One region of the Streptomyces sp. NPDC048461 genome, then DNA from elsewhere that is predicted to be linked to it. Evidence: riboswitches for the same ligand, from Rfam matches in the RefSeq annotation. Region 1 holds a riboswitch; each other region holds the start of a gene.
The links. Region 1 has a riboswitch for cobalamin ahead of ACZ6S8_RS33610 (DUF4430 domain-containing protein). Riboswitches for the same ligand answer to the same signal wherever they lie in the genome.

Region 1 (5,069 bases):
AGCGGCGCCGGGACCGTGGTCAACGCCCTCGTCAAGGAGTTCCCGGCGCTGCGGGTGCGGATCGCCGCGCTGCCGTCGGTACTGGGCGTGCTCGGCGGGGAGATCCTCGACCCGGAGGTGCTGCCCCGGGTGGAGCTCGTACCGCAGTCCCACCCGCTGCCCTCGGGGGCGGGAACGCTGCTGCTGTGCCGGCTGCTGGAGTGGCTGGCGGACGAGGACGCGGTGCTGACCCTGTCGGAGGCCGCGGCGGCCCTTCCGGCGGGCGGTGCGCTCGTGCTGGTCGAGCAGGTGGAGGCCGCCGACCCGGACGACATCGACGCGGTGCTGCAACACCTGCGGCTCACGGCGGCGTTCGGCTCCGGGCTGCGTTCGGCGCAGGGCGTGACGGGTCTGGCCGAACGGGCCGGGCTGGAGGTCCGTGACTGCCGTGACATCGGCTGGGACCACCGACTGTGGGTGCTGACCGCCCCGTCGGCCTGAGCCGCCCGTCGGCCGCCGGGGCCGACACCCGCGGGGGGGCGCGGGAGTTGACCGCGCCCCCCCCGGGGTTCCTCCCGCCTGCTCGACGGCTTCGGGCCTCTGCGCCGCCCCGGGGCCTACCGCGCGGAGCCGATCTCGTCGGAGGCCCGGCGGGAGCCCGGGACCGGGGTGCGGCGCCGGCCCGCGATCGAGTCGAGGATCTCGCCGACCCGGACTGCTGTGTTGGACAGCAGCGAGGAGGTGATGCCGTGGGTGTGCTCGGTGCCGCCCTGGAGGTAGATGCCGCAGCGCAGCGCCGGGTCCGTCGTGATGCGGTAGTCGCGCTCCACGCGGACGCGGCCCTCGTCGTCACGGAGGCAGTGGCGCGCCACGTCGCCGAGCAGCGCGAGCCCGTCGGCGGAGCGGTATCCGGTCGCGTACACCAGCACGTCGGCCTCCAGCGGCTCCTTCTCCCCCGTGACGAGGGACTCGACCGTGGCCAGCACCTTGTCGGGGGCCTCCAGGACCTCGGTGAGCCGGGACACCCTGAGGAAGCGCAGCCGCTCGGTGCCGAGCACCTTCTCCCGGTACTCCTGGCGGTAGAGCTCGTCGATCAGGTCGATGTCCACGACCGAGTAGTTGGTGTTGGCGTGGTAGTCGATCAGCTTGCGCTTGATCTCCTCGGGGGCGGTGAAGTACGCGTCCACCGCTGCGGGGTCGAAGATCCGGTTCGCGAAGCCGCTGTCGTCGGCGGGGCTGTATCCGTAGCGGGAGAAGACGGCGCAGACCTCCGCCCCGGGGAAGGTCCGGTGCAGGAACGCCACGTTCTCCGCGGCGCTCTGGCCGGCGCCGACCACGATGAACCGGGACGGATCGCTCCCCTTGAGGGCCTCCACCCGGGTCAGGAGCTCCGAGGTGTGCCAGATCCGCTCGGTACGGTCGACCCCCTCCGGCATCTGCGGCCGCAGGCCGGTGCCGATGACGAGGTTGCGGGCCCGGTGGGTGACCGGTTCCTCGCCGGAGCGGGCGGTGACGTCCACGTACTCGATGACGCCGTCGCGCACGACGGGCCGCACGGCGACCACTTCGTGTCCGTAGGACACCATGTCGTCGACCTTGGCCGCGGCCCACTCGAAGTAGTCGTGGAACTCCACGCGCAGCGGGAACAGGTTCTTGTGGTTGACGAAGTCGATCAGCCGTCCCTTGCTCTGCAGGTAGCAGAGGAAGCTGTACTCGCTCGACGGGTTCCGCAGCGTCACCAAGTCCTTCAGGAACGACACCTGCATGGTCGCATCGTCGATCAGCATGCCGCGGTGCCAGCCGAAACACGGCTGCTGCTCGAAGAAGTGGGCGGTGATCGCCTCCTGTCGTCCGACGCCTGCGTTGTGTTCGCCGAGTGCGATCGCCATGGCCACGTTCGAGGGACCGAAGCCGATGCCGATGAGGTCGTGGATCACTGGCGCGCCGTCAGGAAGATCCTGTGCCATGTCACTCCCAATCGTGCGGGGGCAGTGGATTGCCGTGCGTGGGGAGCCGAGTGCGGGCACGCCGAAGGAGCGACGCCCGAGCGAAACTTAGGGAAGGCTAACCTGATCGCCGGGGCCTGTCGATGGGCACGTCAGATCGAGCCACCTGTGGCCCTCCGCCGAACCCGGTTCAGGATCGGGCGCGTTGACCCGCCGCGGCCGGTCGAGCCTGTCGGCTCATGAGGCAAGCCTCGCTTCACCCCTGCACGCTCCAGGGTTCCGAGCCCGCCGCCGCACGGCAGACCGCCTGAACTCCGCTGTCCCACAAGGCCGTTGGATATGACCGGCCAGTGGTGGGGATCACCGGATTTCCGCCATCGCGCTGCCCTATGATTCAGCTGCTCCGGGCACCGTCCCGGAGCGCGTACCGAACGCGTCCGCGTCCGGGGGAAGCCGGTGAGACTCCGGCGCTGACCTGCAACCGTGTGCGGCCTCGCTGCCGTGAGTCGGAAAACCCGCGCGTCACGTGCACCGCTTCGCCCCGTCATGGTCTACGGCGTGGAGCCCCGGACCACCGCCGCGCCGCCCCGCCCCGTCCGCTTCCGCGGACGGCTCACGGGGGCGTCCGCGCGCGGGCGGGTCGGGGTGCCGCGCCCCCGGACCCCGGTTCGCACCAGGAAGGCGCTCCCATGCGCAGTGTCACCATCCGCCAGGCCCTGATCACCACGGCGGCCCTCGGTCTCGCCCTCGGCAGCGCTCCTGCCGTCGCCCAGGCCAAGGCCACGCCGAACACCAATGCCCCCGTCAAGGTGTCCCTCACCGTCCAGGGACCGAACGGCCTGCTGTTCAAGGGCAAGATCAAGACGAAGGGCCACGACGTCACCACCGCCACCGGTGGTACCCACACGTGCGACGGGACGAACGGCGCGGCCAACCCGACCGCCGTGCCGACCCCGACCGCCGCGCTCGACGACGCCGCCCGCAAGCGGCACTTCACGTGGGACGGCACCTGGTACGCGTCGTTCGACGACTTCTCCGTCGACACCATCAAGCAGGTCAGCGGCGGCGGCGGCGCCTACTGGAACATATCCGTCAACGGCACCCCGACCTCGGTGGGCGGCTGCCAGTTCAAGCTGAAGGCCGGCGACAAGGTCGCCTTCACCTGGACCTCCTTCTAACAGCCACCCCGTGCGGGCCCGCCGACGGCGGGCCCGCACCGGCCCCGCACCGGCCCCGCACCGGCCCCGGGCGGCCCGTTTTCCGGGCGTGGCCCGCTGCCACCGGTCCAGCGGGTGCGGGCTCCGCCCGGATGGGGGAAGCTGGCAGGGTTCCCGTGCCTACGGCGGGACGACGGCGAGGAGGGTCTCGTGGACGCTTCACAAGACGGCCGGCGCGCATCCCGGTCCGGGCTGCGGACGGCCACCCTGTTGTGCGCTGCCGCGGCTCTCGTGGCGGCGGCGGTTCCGGCATCCGCCGTGCAGACGCAGACCCGGGCCGCACCCGTACCGGATCCGGTCGTGGTCGTGGACTGCTTCTCCGAGGACCAGGTGCGTCCCGAGACGTACCTGCTGGCCTGCGGCGACGGCAACAACCGCCTCGTGGATCTCGACTGGAAGACGTGGGGGCGCCACACCGCGACGGCCACCGGCACCGACATGGCGAACGAATGCCGGCCGAACTGCGCTGCCGGCCGTTTCCTCTCCTATCCCGTGTCCGTGACACTGGCCAACCCGGAGCCGTGGCCCGACCGCCCCGGCGTGGAGCGCTTCACGACCATCCGGCTGCTGTTCCCGGACGACGCCCCGTCGCCGATCCCCCACGACGTGACGTACAAGCTGGTGTACTGACCCGCACGGCACAGCCGCCCCGCACCCCCTCCCGTAGGGCGCGGGGCGGCGGCACGTGCCATGCGTGCCCTCGCCCACACGGCTCCCGGAACGGACCGCAGCAACGGCCGCTGCACCCCGCCCGGGCATCGGCGAGGCAGCGGAGCAGCCTGTGCGTGCCGGTGGTGTCGCGGCGCTCCCGCTGCGCTACAGGGCGAGTTCGAGGTAGGCGACCTGCTTCTCCTCGTACGCCGCGAGGGCCCGGTGCCAGATGGCGAGGGCGAACGGCGGGATCATGCTCGGGGTGATGTCCTCGGGCCGGCAGAAGCGGATCTCGCCGATCTCCGACTCCTGCGGGCGGATGGCCCGTTGCCGCTCCGCGTCGAGCCGGAGGCCGTCGAAGACGTAGAAGACCTGGGACCCCTCGGGCCGGGTGACCCACGCGGTGACCAGGAGCCGGCCGATCTCCAGGTCCAGGCCCAGCTCCTCACGGAGCTCGCGGCGCAGGGCGGCGGTGGGCAGTTCGCCCTCCTCGATGTGCCCGCCGGGGAGGTTCCAGCGCTCCTTGTGGACGGGATTGACGATGAGCACGCGGCCCTGCTCGTCCCGGATGACCGCTGCGGCGGAGGCCGCCGCCGCCACGTGGCCGGTGGATGTGGTCATGAGCTTCTCCTGTGGTGCACGGCTACGTCGTCACGCCCCTCCCCTGCATGATCGGAACGGGGTTCGACAGCATAGGTCGGCGGCCGGGCGCGGCCGCACCCGTGCCTGGTCCTGGTCGCCTGCGAGGACTAGGGGGTGTCGTCGAAGTCGTTTCGTACGCCCGGAGGGCGGGCCGTGCGGTGTCCGGTGCGTGCGCTCGCACGGCGGAGGGTCGCCCGTGTACCGGATGTACACGGGCGATCCGACAACGCGGCGAGCGTGCGTACCGGACACCGCACGGCAGGAACGAATTCGACGACACCCCCTGGGGATCCTGCACGGCTGGTTCGCTCCGGCGACCCGGAGCAGGGCGATTCGCAGGGATCTGGCCAAGTTCGCCACCTCGGCGCCCGACCGTGCGACGTTGCCGGCCTGGAGCGAGCGGCTGCGGGACTTCGACCGCCCGGTACTCGTCGTGTGGGCGACCGAGGACCGGCTGATGCCGCGGGAACACGGCCGGCGTCCGGCCGAGCTGTATCCCCGGGGTCGGCTGGTCGAGATGGCCGACTCCTCCATGCTCGTTCCCGAGGACCAGCCCGAACGCCTCGCCGACGTGCTCACCGGCTTCCTGGTCCAGACGGGCGCCGTACCCGCTCCGCGCGCCGGCCGAGCCGGG
Region 2 (5,069 bases), on a different contig from region 1:
CCCGGCACCCGAAGGGGTGCCGGGACCGGCGTCGTGGGGACGCGATCAGGCGGGGCGGCCGCCGAAGGGGGCGCCGGTGCCGTAGTAGGTGCCCAGCTCCTCGTGGTAGCCGGCGTTGCCGAGGTGCTGGTCGCGGTGGAACTCCGGAGCGTCCTTGATCTGCTCCTTGGTGCGGTCGACGTGGACCTTCTTGTCCTCCGCGTCGATCCGTACGACGGTGCTCGCCGGCAGGAGGACCTCCTTGCCGAAGATCCAGACACCGGTGTCCACGACCAGATAGGCGTCACCGACCTCGTCGGAGTGCTTGTCGACCTTGCCGATGCTGCCATCGGTCGCCTCGACCTTGTAGCCGGTCAGGTCCGTACCGGCCAGGTGGCCGGCGGTCGACGTGTAGCTCCACACATGCTCAGTCACGCGAAAACAACTCCTCCGGTACATCGGGAGACGGCGGGGACGTGCCCCTGCCGTCGTTCCCTTTTCCGTATTCCATGCCGTGCGCGGCGGTTTTCGCATTCCGCCCGGGCTCCGCCTGCCCCGTTCCCGGCAGCCCATTCGCACCGGTCCGACTGCGATACCGAAAGCCCATGCCGCCCACGGGGCGGGGCCGGGCCTGGCGGGCCGGAAGTCCGCCTGCCCGGGCATTCCCCGACCACGCGTACGGATTTACCTTTCTCCTACCTGGAGGGGCACCGGCACACCGCCCCGGCCGCGACCTGGTGAATTGCGGGACCCGGCCTCGGACGTGCTTTGCTCTCCCTCGCGTGGGCACACTCCACGGGACCCACGGCAGCACGGCATCCGGGTCCCTGACCGCCACCGGTCGGGACCGGGTGCGTACGAGGAGGAGCACGATGGCAGACGACCGCCGCCCCGCTCAGCGCGGGCCCGCCGACACCACCGACACCCACCACGACGCCGCCGGCACCGGTACCGGCCCCGGCACCGCAGGTCGGCACCGCGACGAGTTCACCGCGAGCGACGAGAACGACCTCCTCGACCAGGACGGCAAGGAGATCCTCAAGGGGCGCCGGCCCCCGCTCAGGGACCTCGACCCGGAACAGCTGGGCAAGTAGGAGGGGGCGCGATGACGAACGTCCACCTGCCCCGCCCGTCGGAGCTCGCCCCCCGCCTGTGGGCGTGGACCAGGGCCGCCGTCGCCCGAGGCGGGACCCGCGCCCGCTCGGCGGGCGCCGTAGCGGTGTGCGAGACCGCCGGTGAGCACCGGTCGTACGCCGAAGCCGGCGGTACCGCCGTACCGGCGGTCACGGGCCGGTCCCGGTGCGAGGACGCCCTCCCCGACGGCTCCGGCCGACGCGAGCGGGCCCGCGAGGCGGTCGCGGCCCACGCCACCGGGCAGGACGGTCTGGCCGCGCTCCTGGACATGCTGGCCCTTCACCCGGGGCAGGACGGGGACCGGGAGCGGCCCGGTCACCGCGCCGCCGGTGAAGGCACCGCCTCCGACGGCGGGTAGCCGCACGCGCCGGCCCGGGGCCTCGCGCGGGTCCTCAGGCCGTACGGGCCCTTCTGATCGGGGCCCCGGCCGCGTGGAGGCTGGCGAGGGTCTGCCGGTAGGAGCCGACCAGGCTGGTCTCCAGATAGCTGACTCCGAGTTCCCGGCAGTGGCTGCGGACGATGGCCTGGGCCTTGCGCAGGTGCGGGCTCGGCATGCTCGGGAAGAGGTGGTGCTCGATCTGGTAGTTCAGGCCGCCGAGGACGATGTCGGTGAAACGGCCCCCGCGCACGTCGCGGGAGGTCAGCACCTGACGGCGCAGGAAGTCGGGCCGGTCCGTACCCCGCAGGACGGGCATGCCCTTGTGGTTCGGCGCGAAGATGGAGCCGAGGTAGAGCCCGAACAGGCACTGGTTGACGAAGAGGAACGCGATCGCCTTGCCGGGCGGGAGCACGAGGAAGAGCGCGCCCAGGTAGGCGGAGAAGTGTGCGAGCAGCAGAAGGCCTTCCCACACCCGGTTCTTGAGCGCGCGGTCGGCCAGTGACCGCACTCCGGAGACGTGCAGGTTGAAGCCCTCCAGCGTGAGCAGCGGGAAGAACAGGTACGCCTGGGAGCGGCCCAGGAGGCGCGGCAGCCCCGTGGCGGCGCGGGCCTGGTCCTGGGTCCAGACCAGTACGTCCGGATCGAGGTCGGGGTCGAGGTCCTCGTGGTTGGGGTTGGCGTGGTGGCGGGTGTGCTTGTCCTGCCACCAGCCGTAGCCCATGCCGATGCCGAGGTTTCCGGCGATGCGCCCGGACAGCTCGCTGGCCCTGCGCAGGCGGAAGACCTGCCGGTGGGCGAGGTCGTGCGCCAAGAGCGCCACCTGCCCGAAGACGACGGCGAGGAAGGCGGCCACCAGGAGCGTCCACCAGCTGTCGCCGACCAGGACCAGGGCCGTCCAGCCGGCAGCGTAGAGGAAGGTCACCGCGGTGACGCGGAGCGCGTAGTAGCCGGGGCGTCGCGCCATGAGGCCGGCCGCCTGGACCTTCTTGGACAGCCGGGCGAAGTCGCTGCCCGATTCCGAGGGCCCGGGCGGCGGTCGCACCGTCTGAAGGGAATTCATGGTCTGGGTCCTCTTTCGTCGTCCGCGAGGGGGTTCGCGCGGGGTTCTGGGGGGATCAGCCGGTGTTCGACCGCGGCGGTGCCGGAAAGGGCGCGACCACCAGCGCGGCGCATGACATTGCCGCCCCTTCTACGCATACCCGGAAATCGGGAGGTAACGTGCGCACGGCCGGCCCGGCGCCACCCGTGACGTGTGCACGCCGGAGGAATGCACCTCCCGACGCTGGCGTTGTCGCACACATGGACGAATCGACCCCCAAGGTGCCCTCTCGATACGGGCACGAGCACGGGGACGAGGACGAGGGCGCGCGCGAGGACGGGCACGCGACCGCCCGCGCGCGGCTCGCCGCCGACCGGGCCGACACCCTCGCCCGGGCCGCGGCCCTGGTCCGCGACTTCGACGGGATCGTCGCGGCGAACGCCCTGGTCGCGGTCGACGACGAGCACGACCCCGAGGGGTCGAGCACCGCCTTCGAACGGGCTCACGTCGCCGCCCTCCTGGCCCGGGCCCGCGAGCACCTGGACGCCGTCGACCTGGCGCTGGAACGGCTCGCCCGAGGGGACTACGGACGCTGCGAGAGGTGCGGCGAGCCGATCCCCGCGGAACGCCTGGAGGCCCGCCCGACCGCCACCTCGTGCGTGCCGTGCGCCACGGCCGGTCCCCGCTGACCCGGACGCCGGAGCGCTCGCCCCCGGGCTGCGGAGCCCTGCCCCGCCGGACGCCGAAGGGTCAACCGGCCGCCCACCGGGCCGCGTTACGGGTCACCGCGGCCGCCCCTCGGTCCCGTCCCGCACCCGCGGCCCGGCCGGGGCCCGCGGTGCGCCGCGGCACGCCCCTTTTTGCCCCCCACCCGACGGAACGTAATATCAGCTGGTCATCACCGCGACGGGAGACAGGAAGCCGGTGCGATTCCGGCACGGTCCCGCCACTGTGACCGGGGAGTGCGCCCCTTCTGCGAGCCGCCGCGCCCGTCGCGGGAAGGCCAGGGGGACGTCGACCCGGGAGTCAGGACACTGGCCTGTCGCGGGCCCGATCCGAGGAGCGCGGACTCCGCAGGAGGCTCTACGTGTACGACGTCATGCCCCGCCCCCCTTCCACTCCCCCGCCCGCCCGGCGCGCCCGTAAGCTGCGCGCCGCGGCTGCGGCCCTGGCCCTGTCCACCGCCGTACTGACCGGCTGCGGCACCGCCGAGGACTCCCCCGACACCGCCAAACCGTCCGGCACTTCGGGGGCCTCCGGTTCCACCGCGCAGGGGTTCCCCGTCACGATCGACAACTGCGGCACGCAGACCACGTACGACAAGGCGCCCGCCCGCGTCGTCACCATCCACCAGCACCCCGCCGAACTGATGCTCTCCCTGGGGCTGAAGGACCGGATGGTCGGCACCGCCTTCCCCGACTCGGCCGTCCTGCCCGAGTTGCAGAAGGAGTTCGAGGCCGTACCGCAACTGGCGGAGAAGGAGCCCTCCTTCGAGGCCGTCCTCGACGCCGATCCCGACTTCGTCTACGGCGGCTACGGCTCCGCGTTCGCCGAGAAGGAGGGCCGTTCGCGCAAGGCGTTCGGCGACGCCGGCATCAACACCTACCTCAACCGCGAGTACTGCGGGAAGAAGCAGGTGACCATGCAGGACACCTACGACGAGATCCGGACCATCGGAAGCGTCTTCGGCGTCGGGGACCGGGCCGACAAGCTCGTCGCCGACCTCCAGGGGCGCGTCACCAGGACCACCGAGGCGGTCAAGGACGCACCCGCCGTGCCGGTCTTCGTCTACGACAGCGGCGACAAGTCGGCGTTCACCGCCGGCGGCAAGGGCCTCGGCACCGAGATCATCAAACTCGCCGGCGGCCGGAACGTCTTCGCGGACCTCGACGACGTCTTCGGTGACGTCTCCTGGGAACAGGTCGTGGAGCGCAGGCCCGAGGTGATCGCGATCTACGACTACGCGGGCACCGGAAGCGTCCGGCAGAAGCAGGAGTTCCTCCTCTCCCAGCCCGCGCTCGCCGACGTACCGGCCATCAGGAACAAGCGGTTCGTCGTCGTCCCGCTGACCTCGACCCTGGTCGGTGTCAGGCCGCCGTACGCGGTGGAGGAGCTGGCGCGCGGGCTGCACCCCGAACGACTCCGGTGACGGCCCCCTCCACCGCCGGGACGGCATCACCCGCCGTCCCGGGCGGGCGGGCTGCCCGCGGCGGGGGCCGGGCGCGGCGCTGGCCGTTCCCCGTGACCCTCGCCGTCCTCGGCACGCTGCTGCTCGTCTCCGCCACCGCGGGCATGGCCGTCGGGTCGGTGCGCGTACCGCCCGGCGACGTATGGGGCATCGTGACGCACGCGCTGGGCGCCGACTGGTCGGAGCCGACCTGGTCCCGGGCGCGGGAGACGATCGTGCTGGACGTACGGGCTCCGCGGGTCCTCCTCGGGGCGGTGACGGGCGCGGGGCTCGCGGTCATCGGGACGGCCATGCAGGCCCTGGTCCGCAACCCGCTGGCGGAGCCGTACCTGCTGGGCGTGTCCTCCGGG
Region 3 (5,069 bases), on a different contig from region 1:
TCGTCTGGATGGTCGCGTACGGCTTCGTCGCCTCCGTCCTGCCCGTGTGGATGCTGCTCGCGCCCCGCGACTACCTCTCCACCTTCATGAAGGTCGGCACGATCGCGCTGCTCGCGCTGGGCGTGGTCATCGCGATGCCCACGCTGAAGATGCCCGCGGTCACCGAGTTCGCCTCCCGCGGCGACGGCCCCGTCTTCGCCGGCTCGATGTTCCCGTTCGTCTTCATCACCATCGCGTGCGGCGCCCTGTCCGGGTTCCACTCGCTGGTCGCCTCGGGCACCACCCCGAAGATGATCCAGAAGGAGACCCAGGTCCGGGTCATCGGCTACGGCGCCATGCTGACCGAGTCCTTCGTCGCCATCATGGCGATGATCGCGGCCTGCATCATCGAGCCCGGCCTGTTCTTCGCCGTGAACTCGCCCCCCGGCGTCATCGGCACCACCGTGGAGAGCGCCTCGCAGGCGGTGACGAACTTCGGCTTCGCCATCAGCCCGGAAGCCCTCGCCCAGGCCGCGAAGGACGTCGAGGAGACCAGCCTGCTCTCCCGTACCGGTGGAGCACCGACCTTCGCACTCGGGATGTCGGAGATCTTCTCGGCCGTCATCGGCGGCGCGGGCATGAAGGCCTTCTGGTACCACTTCGCCATCATGTTCGAGGCGCTGTTCATCCTGACCACCGTCGACGCGGGCACGCGCGTCGGCCGGTTCATGCTCCAGGACACCCTCGGCAACGTCCACAAGTCCTTCAAGGACGTCAGCTGGAAGCCCGGCGTCTGGTTCGCGAGCGCCATCGTCGTCGGCGGCTGGGGCTACTTCCTGTGGGTCGGCGTCAAGGACCCGCTGGGCGGCATCAACCAGCTCTTCCCGCTGTTCGGCATCGCGAACCAGCTGCTCGCGGCGGTCGCCCTGGCCGTCTGCACCACCCTCCTGGTCAAGTCCGGGCGGCTCAAGTGGGCCTGGGTGACGGGCGTGCCGCTGGTGTGGGACGTGGCCGTCACGCTCACCGCCAGCTACCAGAAGATCTTCTCGGAGGACGTGAAGGTCGGCTTCTTCGCCCAGCGCGACAAGTACCAGGCCGGCATCGACGCCGACAAGGTCCTGCCGCCCGCGAAGACCATGGGCGAGATGGAGACCGTGGTCACCAACGCCACGGTGGACGGCGTGCTGTGCGTGCTGTTCGCGCTCCTGATCGTCGTCGTACTGGTGGACGCGGCCCGGACCTGCTTCAAGGCGATCGCCGACCCGGCGTCCGTGAAGCTCTCCGAGGTCCCGTGGACCGAGTCGAAGATCGTCGCACCGGCCGGACTGGTCCCGACCGCCGAGGAGCGCGCCGAACTCGCGGCCGCCGGACTGGACTCCAGCGGCGGCCGGACCAGGGAACCGGTCGCGTGAGCCCCGCGGCGCCCGGCGCCGGCGGCATCGGCACGAGCGGTACCGGCGCGGGCAGCGCCGGCGCGGGCGGTACCGGCCGGGCCGGGCCCGGGCGGCTGCGCCGGGCGCTGGCCCGGGCCCGGTACTTCGTACGGGAGTTCTCCGGCGAGGCCGCGTACGACCGGTACGTCGCACACGCCCGCTCCCACGACCCCGACGCCGCGGTCCCGACCCGCCGGGCCTTCGAACGGGCCCGCACCGACGCGCGCGAGGCGGACCCCCGCGAGGGCTTCCGCTGCTGCTGACCCGCCCGCCCCGAAGGCCCCGCCGCTCCCCGCGGCGGGGCCTTCGGCGTCCGGCGCCGCGGCGGGGACCGCCCGGCCGACCGGCCTTGCCCGCCCGGCGTCCCGGCACCCCGCACCCGTCCTGCACACTCGACCGCATGGACATGGTGATCAGGGCGGCGCTGCCCGCCGAGTACACGGAGCTGGGCGAGATCACGGCGCAGGCCTACCTCGCCGACGGGCATCTGGACCCGAACGAGAACGACGACTACCTGAACGTCCTGCGCGACGTGGCCGGCCGGGCCGCCCGCGCCGAGGTGCTCGTCGCCGAGCGCGGCGGGCGGATCCTCGGCGGCGTGACCTTCGCCGCGCCCGGGAGCCCGCTCGCCGACATCGCCGGCCCGGACGAGGCCGAGTTCAGGATGCTGGCCGTGGCCCGGGAAGGCCGCGGGCAGGGCGCCGGCGAGGCGCTGGTACGGGCCTGCCTGGACCGGGCGCGGGCGATCGAGGGGGTTTCCGCGATGGTCCTGTCCACCCAGCGGAGCATGGCCGGGGCCCACCGGATCTACTCCCGGCTCGGTTTCGAACGTACTCCGGAGCGGGACTGGGCGCCGATCGAGGGCCTCACCCTGCTGACGTACCGGCTGAAGCTGTAGCCACGCCGACACAACATGTGGGGGCTTCCGCAGACAGCCGCCCCCACATGTATGCTCAGGGCTGCTGTCGCCGCAGGGGAATCCGGTGCGAATCCGGAACTGTCCCGCAACGGTATGAAGTGCACCGATTGGTGTACCTGCAAGTCCGAGGACCTGCCGACAGCGCACCCGGCTCGACCGAACCGGGTGCCGATACGTCCGGGCCTCGCGGTTGGGCCGGTGGACGCCATGCGGTGCACGAGCCGTCTGCCCTGCCCGGGCCGGCCCGTGCGCTGTCCCGCATGCGCCCCTCGCACCCCGCCCCGCCGATGACCGGGCCGAGCGAGGGAGAGCAACCCCCGTGACCATCGCGCCTTCCGCACCGCGCGCCGAGTCCGTTCCGTCCACGGCTCTTCATGGATCTGGCGAAGGTCCCGGGGCCGCACTCCTGCGTACCCTCACCGAACTGACGGCCGACCTGCCCGACACCGACCCCGGCCGGGTCGCCGCCGCCGCGCTGCGCGGCCGCAGCTCCATCGCCGACGAGGCCGAACTGCGCGGGCTGGCCACCGAGGCCGCCGCGGGCCTCATCTCCGAGGACCCGGCGTACTCCCGCCTCGCCGCCCGGCTGCTGACGCTGGCCGTGGCCGGGGAGGCCGCCGGCCAGGGCGCCACCTCGTTCTCCGCCTCCGTCGCCGTGGGCCACCGCGAGGGCCTGATCGCCGACCGCACCGCCGAGTTCGTCAGGGCCCACGCGGCCCGCCTGGACGCGCTGGTCGAGCACACGCTCGCCGAGGGCGCCGACGACCGCTTCGGCTTCTTCGGCCTGCGCACCCTGCACAGCCGCTACCTGCTGCGCCACCCGATCACCCGCCAGGTCGTGGAGACCCCGCAGTTCTTCATGCTGCGCGTGGCCTGCGGCCTCGCCGAGAACGACAGCGTCCAGGCCGTCGAGGAAGTGGCCTCGCTGTACCGGCTGATGAGCCGCCTCGACTACCTGCCGTCCTCCCCCACGCTGTTCAACTCCGGCACCCGGCACCCGCAGATGTCCTCCTGCTACCTGCTGGACTCCCCGCTGGACGAGCTCGACTCGATCTACGACCGCTACCACCAGGTCGCGCGCCTCTCCAAGCACGCCGGCGGCATCGGCCTCTCGTACTCCCGCATCCGCGCCCGCGGTTCGCTGATCCGCGGCACCAACGGCCACTCCAACGGCATCGTCCCGTTCCTGAAGACCCTCGACGCCTCCGTCGCCGCGGTGAACCAGGGCGGCCGCCGCAAGGGCGCCGCCGCCGTGTACCTGGAGACCTGGCACGCGGACATCGAGGAGTTCCTGGAGCTCCGCGACAACACCGGTGAGGACCAGCGCCGTACGCACAACCTGAACCTCGCCCACTGGGTGCCGGACGAGTTCATGCGCCGTGTCAACGCCGACGCCGACTGGTCGCTGTTCTCCCCGGCCGAGGTCCCCGAGCTGGTGGACCTGTGGGGCGACGACTTCGACGCCGCGTACCGCAAGGCCGAGGCGGCGGGCCTGGCCCGCAAGACCATGCCCGCCCGCGAGCTGTACGGCCGGATGATGCGCACCCTCGCGCAGACCGGCCAGGGCTGGATGACCTTCAAGGACGCCTCCAACCGCACGGCGAACCAGACCGCCGAGCCGGGCACGGTCGTCCACTCCTCCAACCTCTGCACCGAGATCATCGAGGTCACCAACGACGGCGAGACGGCCGTCTGCAACCTCGGTTCGGTCAACCTGGGCGCCTTCGTCCTGGCAGGCGCCGGTGACGGAAGCGAGCGGATCGACTGGGAGCGCCTGGACGAGACCGTCCGTACCGCGGTGACCTTCCTGGACCGCGTGGTGGACATCAACTTCTACCCGACCGAGCAGGCGGGCCGCTCCAACGCCCGCTGGCGGCCGGTGGGTCTGGGCGCCATGGGCCTCCAGGACGTCTTCTTCCGGCTGAAGCTGCCCTTCGACTCCCCCGAGGCGCAGGCGCTGTCCACGAAGCTGTCCGAGCGGATCATGCTCGCGGCGTACGAGGCCTCCTGCGACCTCGCCGAGAAGAACGGCCCGCTCCCCGCCTGGGAGCAGACCCGCACCGCGCGCGGCGTGCTGCACCCCGACCACTACGAGGTCGAGCAGAACTGGCCGGAGCGCTGGGACGCGCTGCGCGCCCGCATCGCGAAGACCGGGATGCGCAACTCGCTGCTCCTGGCGATCGCCCCGACGGCGACGATCGCCTCCATCGCGGGCGTGTACGAGTGCATCGAGCCGCAGGTCTCCAACCTGTTCAAGCGCGAGACGCTGAGCGGTGAGTTCCTCCAGGTCAACGCATACCTGGTGGACGAGCTGAAGCGGCTCGGCGTGTGGGACGCCCAGACCCGCGAGGCGCTGCGCGAGGCGAGCGGCTCGGTCCAGGGCTTCGGCTGGATCCCGGCCGAGGTGCGCGCGCTGTACCGCACGGCGTGGGAGATCCCGCAGCGCGGCCTGATCGACATGGCGGCGGCCCGGACCCCGTACCTCGACCAGTCGCAGTCGCTGAACCTGTTCCTGGAGACGCCCACCATCGGCAAGCTCAGCTCGATGTACGCGTACGCCTGGAAGCAGGGCCTGAAGACGACGTACTACCTGCGCTCGCGCCCGGCGACGAAGATCGCCCGCGCGGCGTCCGGTTCCGCCGTCCCGGCGCCCGCCGCCGTCCCGGCATCCGCCGCTCCGCTTCCGCAGGCCGTCGACGCCGACGCGCTGGCCTGCTCCCTTGAGAACCCCGAGTCCT
Region 4 (5,069 bases), on a different contig from region 1:
AGGTGCGTCGGACGGTCCCGCAGCGCCGTGATGTCCAGGGCCGCGAGCGCCGCGTCGACCCGGGCGCGGACCTCGGGCTCCGGCAGACCGAGGTTCATCGGACCGAACGACACGTCCTGCTCGACGGAGGCCGCGAACAGCTGGTCGTCCGGATCCTGCACCACCAGCTGGACCGAGGTCCGCAGCCGGGTCAGCCCGGCGCGGCCGTGCGCCACCTCCACCCCGTCCAGCAGCAGCGCGCCCGACGCCGGCCGCAGGCCCCCGCTCAACAGGCGCATCAGCGTGGTCTTGCCGCTGCCGTTGCGGCCCAGCAGCACCAGGGCGCGGCCCTCGGGGATCGCGAAGTCCACGCCGGACAGCACCTCGGGGCCGTCCTCGTACGCGTAGCCCGCGCCGGCCAGTTCCACCAGCGGCTTCACAGGTACAGCTCCTTCAGTACGAGGGTCACGGCGACCAGCGAGGCGAGCAGGGCGGCCGTCCCGGCCAGGAACCGCCGGGACAGCGCCGTCTGAGGCACCAGCACGCGCAGCGCGCCGTCGTAGCCGCGCCCGGCCAGGCCCGACTGGAGCCGGGCCGCGCGGTCGAAGGCCCGGACGAACGAGGTCGCGGCGAGCCCGGCCACCGACCGCCAGGCGGCCGCCCGCCCGGCGGTGCCGAGGCGGGCCGCCTGGGCCTGCCGGACGCGGGCCAGGGAGTCGAGGAGCAGGAAGCCGATCCGGTACATCACCAGCGCCACGTCCACGACCGGGGCCGGCACCCCGGCCCGGACCAGGCGCGGCAGCACGTCCGAGACCGGGGTGGTGAAGGCGAACAGCAGCACCCCGAGGGAGGCCGCCGAGGTCCGCAGCAGCAGTTCGCCCGCGTGCCGGGGGCCGTCGGGAGCCATCGCGACGAAGCCCGCCGGGCCGCCCACGGAGAACAGCAGCGGCAGCGCCCCCGTGAAGCAGAAGCCCAGCGGGATGCGGAACGCCCGCCACAGCTGCCGCCCCGCCACCCCGGCGGGACCCAGCAGCAGGGCGAGGGTCGCCGCGGCCACCAGCGGTCCGCCGGGCCACGGCGGCAGGCACACCGCCGTGACCGTCAGGCCGACTCCCAGTACCGCCTTCTCCAGCGGATGGCGGCGGCGCCAGCGGCTGCTGTGCGCCGCCGCGTCGATCGGCAGCACCGCCTACGACTGCACGGTGGCGTCGGGCGCCGCGGCGCCGGCGGCGCCCGCTGCGGCAGCGCCCTGGCGGCGCCCCTTGCGGACGCCGAAGTAGTACGCGAGCACGCCCGCGCCGAGCGCCGCCTGCAGGGCGAACAGCGCCGACTCGATCTCCCCGGACGGGGGCTCGTACAGGGGCGAGAACCAGGGCTCGTAGTCCGGCTTCAGCTCGGTGATGGCCGTCTCCGCCTGCGCGTCGGCGCCCGCGAACGGCTCCTCCTTGCCCTCGCCCAGCCCCAGCGCCAGCGGGAGCACGGCCAGCGCCGCGACCAGGAGCAGCAGCAGGGTGTTGATCTTCGCGTTCCGGCTCATCAGACCGTCGCCTCCTGCTTGGCCTTGCCGGACGTGAGCTTCGCGACGCCGAGCCGGACCAGGTCCGACTTGCTGGACTGCATCAGCAGCCGGACGACGAGCACGGTCAGCAGGCCCTCGCTCACCGCGAGCGGGATCTGGGTCAGCGCGAAGATCTCACCGAACTTCACGAGCGAGCCGGTGAACCCGGTGGCCTGGTCGGGGAAGGCCAGCGCCAGCTGGACCGAGGTCACGCAGTAGGTGACCAGGTCGGCGAAGAAGGCGCCGAAGAACACGGCCACCATCAGGGGGGCGCCGGTTCCGCGCAGCAGGCGGTAGACGGCGTACCCGGCCCACGGGCCGGCGATGGCCATCGAGAAGACGTTGGCGCCGAGGGTGGTGAGCCCGCCGTGCGCCAGCAGCAGCGCCTGGAACAGCAGGGTGATCGTCCCCAGCACCGCCATGATCGGCGGCCGGAAGAGGATCGCTCCGAGCCCCGTACCGGTGGGGTGGGAGCAGCTGCCCGTCACCGAGGGGATCTTCAGGGCGGACAGGACGAACGTGAACGCTCCGGCCGCACCGAGCAGCAGCGTGCTCTCCGGGTTGGCCTTGACCTCGCGGGTCAGGGCGCGGACACCGTGTACGACAAAGGGAGCGGACGCGGCGCCCCAGGCGACCGCGTGCAAGGGGGGCAGAAACCCCTCGGCTATATGCATGAGTAAGGAGACCTCTCCAGCACCTCGTGGATGGACGACGCGCCTCGGCCGGTCTCCTGGCTCACGGGTACTGATGCCCGGGCTCCGCCTTCCCGGGGCCGAGCGGTCTCCCGCGCGGGCCCAGTGGCTTCCCGCAGGAGTGGAGCCGGACTTCCCGATCACAGTGGCGAGGGCCGCACCGGTTTCGCACCGGTTTCCCGAACACCAAGGCCCGCTGACCCTAGTCGGCCGCGCGGACCGGTCACAACCCGCCCCTCGCGGGTGCGGTGCGGTGGCGCTCCGGACGGTGCCCGGACAAGGTGGGTGCGTGGCTGCCGACGAGGAGAACGCGACCCCGCCCGACTACTCGGGCCTGACCGCCGTCTACGTGAACTGCACGCTCAAACGCTCACCCGAGACCAGCAACACCGACGGCCTGATCGGCAGGAGCCGCGCGGTCATGGAGGCGGCCGGTGCCCGGACCTCGGTCATCCGCGCCGTCGACCACGACATCGCGACCGGCGTCTGGCCGGACATGACCGAACACGGCTGGGAGAGCGACCAGTGGCCGGTCCTCTACAGCCGGATCATGGACGCCGACATCCTCGTGCTGTGCGGGCCGATCTGGCTCGGCGACAACAGCTCCGTGATGAAGCGCGTCATCGAGCGGCTCTACGCCTGCTCGTCCCTGCTGAACGAGCAGGGGCAGTACGCGTACTACGGGCGCGTCGGCGGCGCGCTGATCACCGGCAACGAGGACGGCGTCAAGCACTGCGCCATGAACGTCCTCTACAGCCTCCAGCACCTGGGCTACGCGATCCCGCCGCAGGCCGACGCGGGCTGGATCGGCGAGGCCGGACCCGGCCCCTCCTACCTGGACCCGGGATCCGGCGGCCCCGAGAACGACTTCACCAACCGGAACACCGCCTTCATGTCCTGGAACCTGATGCACCTGGCCGCCCTGCTCAAGCGGGCGGGCGGAATGCCGGCGCACGGGAACCAGCGCTCCCTGTGGGACGCGGGCTGCCGGTTCGACTTCCCCAACCCCGAGCACCGCTGAGGAACGCGGCGGGGGGGGGGGGGGGGGGGGGGGCCCCCCCCCCCCCCCCCCCCCCCCCCCCCCGCCCAGGGGGTGACCCACGCCCCACCCACCCCCCCCCCCCCCCCCGGACCACCCCCCCCCCCCCCCCCCCGCCCGGGCGCCCCCCCCCCCCCCCCCCCCCCCCCCCGCCCCGGTCAGCACACGTTCGGGTGCGCGATGTCCAGGACCAGCCGCTCGGGCGAGTGCAGGACGCTGGTGGAGTAGGCGGGTGCGGTGTCGAAGGCGGCGCCGAAGGTCACGTACCCCTCGTAGTCGCCGGTCAGGGCGATGCCCTTGAGCTTGCTGAGGTAGATCTTCTGCAGGCGCGGACCCTGGTAGACGTTCTGCCCCGCGTCGTCGTGACCGGCGGCGGGGTTCAGGCGGACTTCCAGGAAGTACTTCCCGGCCAGCGGGACGGGCTTGCCCGAGCCGTCGTAGTACAGCTTCGGCACGGGCGTGACGGTGACCCCGGGGACGTACCCCTGGAGGTCGATGACGAGCCGGTCGTACGTGCAGTGACCGCCCCAGCGGGCGTTGACGACGAGTGGGGTCTGGGTGCGGGCGGCGGCCTGGGCGGCCGAGGCCGGTGCGGCGAGGGCTAGGCCGGCGGTGAGCAGCGCGCCGGTGGCCAGGGCCACGAGCTGCCGGCGGCGCCGTCGAAGGGACGGCAGGCGGTGAGACGGACGTGGACGCGGGTGGTTCGAGACGTCGTTCATGACGTCCCCCGATTCTCCGGAGACGGGGCTGTGCTGTCACCGCTAAGGACACCCGCGGGACGGCGACGGTTCCCGGGCCGGGGCCGCGGGCTCCTCCCGGCTCCGGGGCCGTCAGCCGGGCAGCAGCGCGTCGAGCTCCGCGTCGAGGTCGTAGTGCCGGTGCTCCAGGCCGCGCGGGACCAGCTGGGTCAGACGGCGGCACAGCCCGCGCACGTCCTTGGCGCGGGCGGAGAACACGCAGCTCTTCTCGCCGTTGCTGAAGGCCAGGAAGACCCGCGGTTCGGTGCCCTTCCAGCGCGGCCACACCTGTATGTCCCCCTCGCCGGTGGCGCAGGACTCCCCGTCGAGCAGCAGGTCGCGGGCGAACACCCAGCGCGCCAGGTGGGCGCCGCCGCCCTGGAGGTCCACGGCCACCTCGTACGGCCGGTCGGAGCGGTACGTGAAGGCCCCGTGCACCGGGAGGGACACCGGCGAGGCCTCCAGTCGGAGCGGAAGGACGCGCTGTTCGGTGGTGGCCATGGGGCGCCCCTCTCTGTCGGCACGGGGATTTCGCACCCCTTCGCAAACTAGCCCACGGCCCGCGCGCCGCCCCGTGCCGAAGGTCCCGTCCGTCAGGGCCGCTGGACCCGACTTCCCGGCGGGCACCGCCCGGGCCGCCGGAGCCCGCCGTACGGCCGCGCGGGCCCCCGGAGCCCGCCGCACACGAGGAGGCCCCGCCCCCCGGTGTCGGACCGGGGGACGGGGCCTCGTGGACTCGTGTGCTGTGCGCACTGGGGCGGGGTGCTGATCCCGGGATACGGAGGAAACTACTTCGGATGGACGCGGATCACTGTGTCCGGGCGGGGGTGGGTTACGAGCCCTGACGGGGATGAATTCATTCGCATTGCAGAGAATGAGCAGGCTCCGTGTGCGATTGTTCTCCGCCGTGACGGCCGGATCGGGGTGTCCTGGAACGGCGAATACACCGACATGTTTGCCGGGCTTCCCGAATTCCTGTCCTTGCTGGCCGTCTGGTCGGAGGTGAAGGGCTGGGTGGCGGTGCGAGTAGCCGCCCGCCCTGTATCCGAGGTCATCGCTCAGGC

Region 2: linked by a shared signal. The riboswitch ahead of ACZ6S8_RS25565 (ABC transporter substrate-binding protein) and the one ahead of ACZ6S8_RS33610 (DUF4430 domain-containing protein) in region 1 are both predicted to bind cobalamin.
Region 3: linked by a shared signal. The riboswitch ahead of ACZ6S8_RS00820 (ribonucleoside-diphosphate reductase subunit alpha) and the one ahead of ACZ6S8_RS33610 (DUF4430 domain-containing protein) in region 1 are both predicted to bind cobalamin.
Region 4: linked by a shared signal. The riboswitch ahead of ACZ6S8_RS01855 (energy-coupling factor ABC transporter permease) and the one ahead of ACZ6S8_RS33610 (DUF4430 domain-containing protein) in region 1 are both predicted to bind cobalamin.

The regions. Positions count from the first base shown of each region.
Region 1 covers NZ_JBVJGW010000029.1:68,665-73,733, forward strand. The annotation lists gene ACZ6S8_RS33600 (siderophore-interacting protein) at 1-480, shown strand, start outside; gene ACZ6S8_RS33605 (lysine N(6)-hydroxylase/L-ornithine N(5)-oxygenase family protein) at 597-1,946, opposite strand; cobalamin riboswitch at 2,342-2,462, shown strand; gene ACZ6S8_RS33610 (DUF4430 domain-containing protein) at 2,615-3,103, shown strand; gene ACZ6S8_RS33615 (hypothetical protein) at 3,293-3,772, shown strand; gene ACZ6S8_RS33620 (NUDIX domain-containing protein) at 3,959-4,414, opposite strand.
Region 2 covers NZ_JBVJGW010000016.1:24,654-29,722, reverse strand. The annotation lists gene ACZ6S8_RS25590 (PRC-barrel domain-containing protein) at 46-438, opposite strand; gene ACZ6S8_RS25585 (hypothetical protein) at 852-1,073, shown strand; gene ACZ6S8_RS25580 (hypothetical protein) at 1,085-1,471, shown strand; gene ACZ6S8_RS25575 (fatty acid desaturase family protein) at 1,506-2,552, opposite strand; gene ACZ6S8_RS25570 (TraR/DksA family transcriptional regulator) at 2,792-3,220, shown strand; cobalamin riboswitch at 3,407-3,588, shown strand; gene ACZ6S8_RS25565 (ABC transporter substrate-binding protein) at 3,619-4,680, shown strand; gene ACZ6S8_RS25560 (FecCD family ABC transporter permease) at 4,677-5,069, shown strand, end outside.
Region 3 covers NZ_JBVJGW010000001.1:175,563-180,631, reverse strand. The annotation lists gene ACZ6S8_RS00835 (carbon starvation CstA family protein) at 1-1,391, shown strand, start outside; gene ACZ6S8_RS00830 (CstA-like transporter-associated (seleno)protein) at 1,487-1,675, shown strand; gene ACZ6S8_RS00825 (GNAT family N-acetyltransferase) at 1,813-2,310, shown strand; cobalamin riboswitch at 2,352-2,485, shown strand; gene ACZ6S8_RS00820 (ribonucleoside-diphosphate reductase subunit alpha) at 2,651-5,069, shown strand, end outside.
Region 4 covers NZ_JBVJGW010000001.1:420,299-425,367, forward strand. The annotation lists gene ACZ6S8_RS01840 (ATP-binding cassette domain-containing protein) at 1-419, opposite strand, end outside; gene cbiQ (cobalt ECF transporter T component CbiQ) at 416-1,165, opposite strand; gene ACZ6S8_RS01850 (energy-coupling factor ABC transporter substrate-binding protein) at 1,169-1,516, opposite strand; gene ACZ6S8_RS01855 (energy-coupling factor ABC transporter permease) at 1,516-2,211, opposite strand; cobalamin riboswitch at 2,241-2,435, opposite strand; gene ACZ6S8_RS01860 (flavodoxin family protein) at 2,519-3,250, shown strand; gene ACZ6S8_RS01865 (AMIN-like domain-containing (lipo)protein) at 3,427-3,987, opposite strand; gene ACZ6S8_RS01870 (SsgA family sporulation/cell division regulator) at 4,099-4,506, opposite strand; gene ACZ6S8_RS01875 (hypothetical protein) at 4,930-5,069, shown strand, end outside.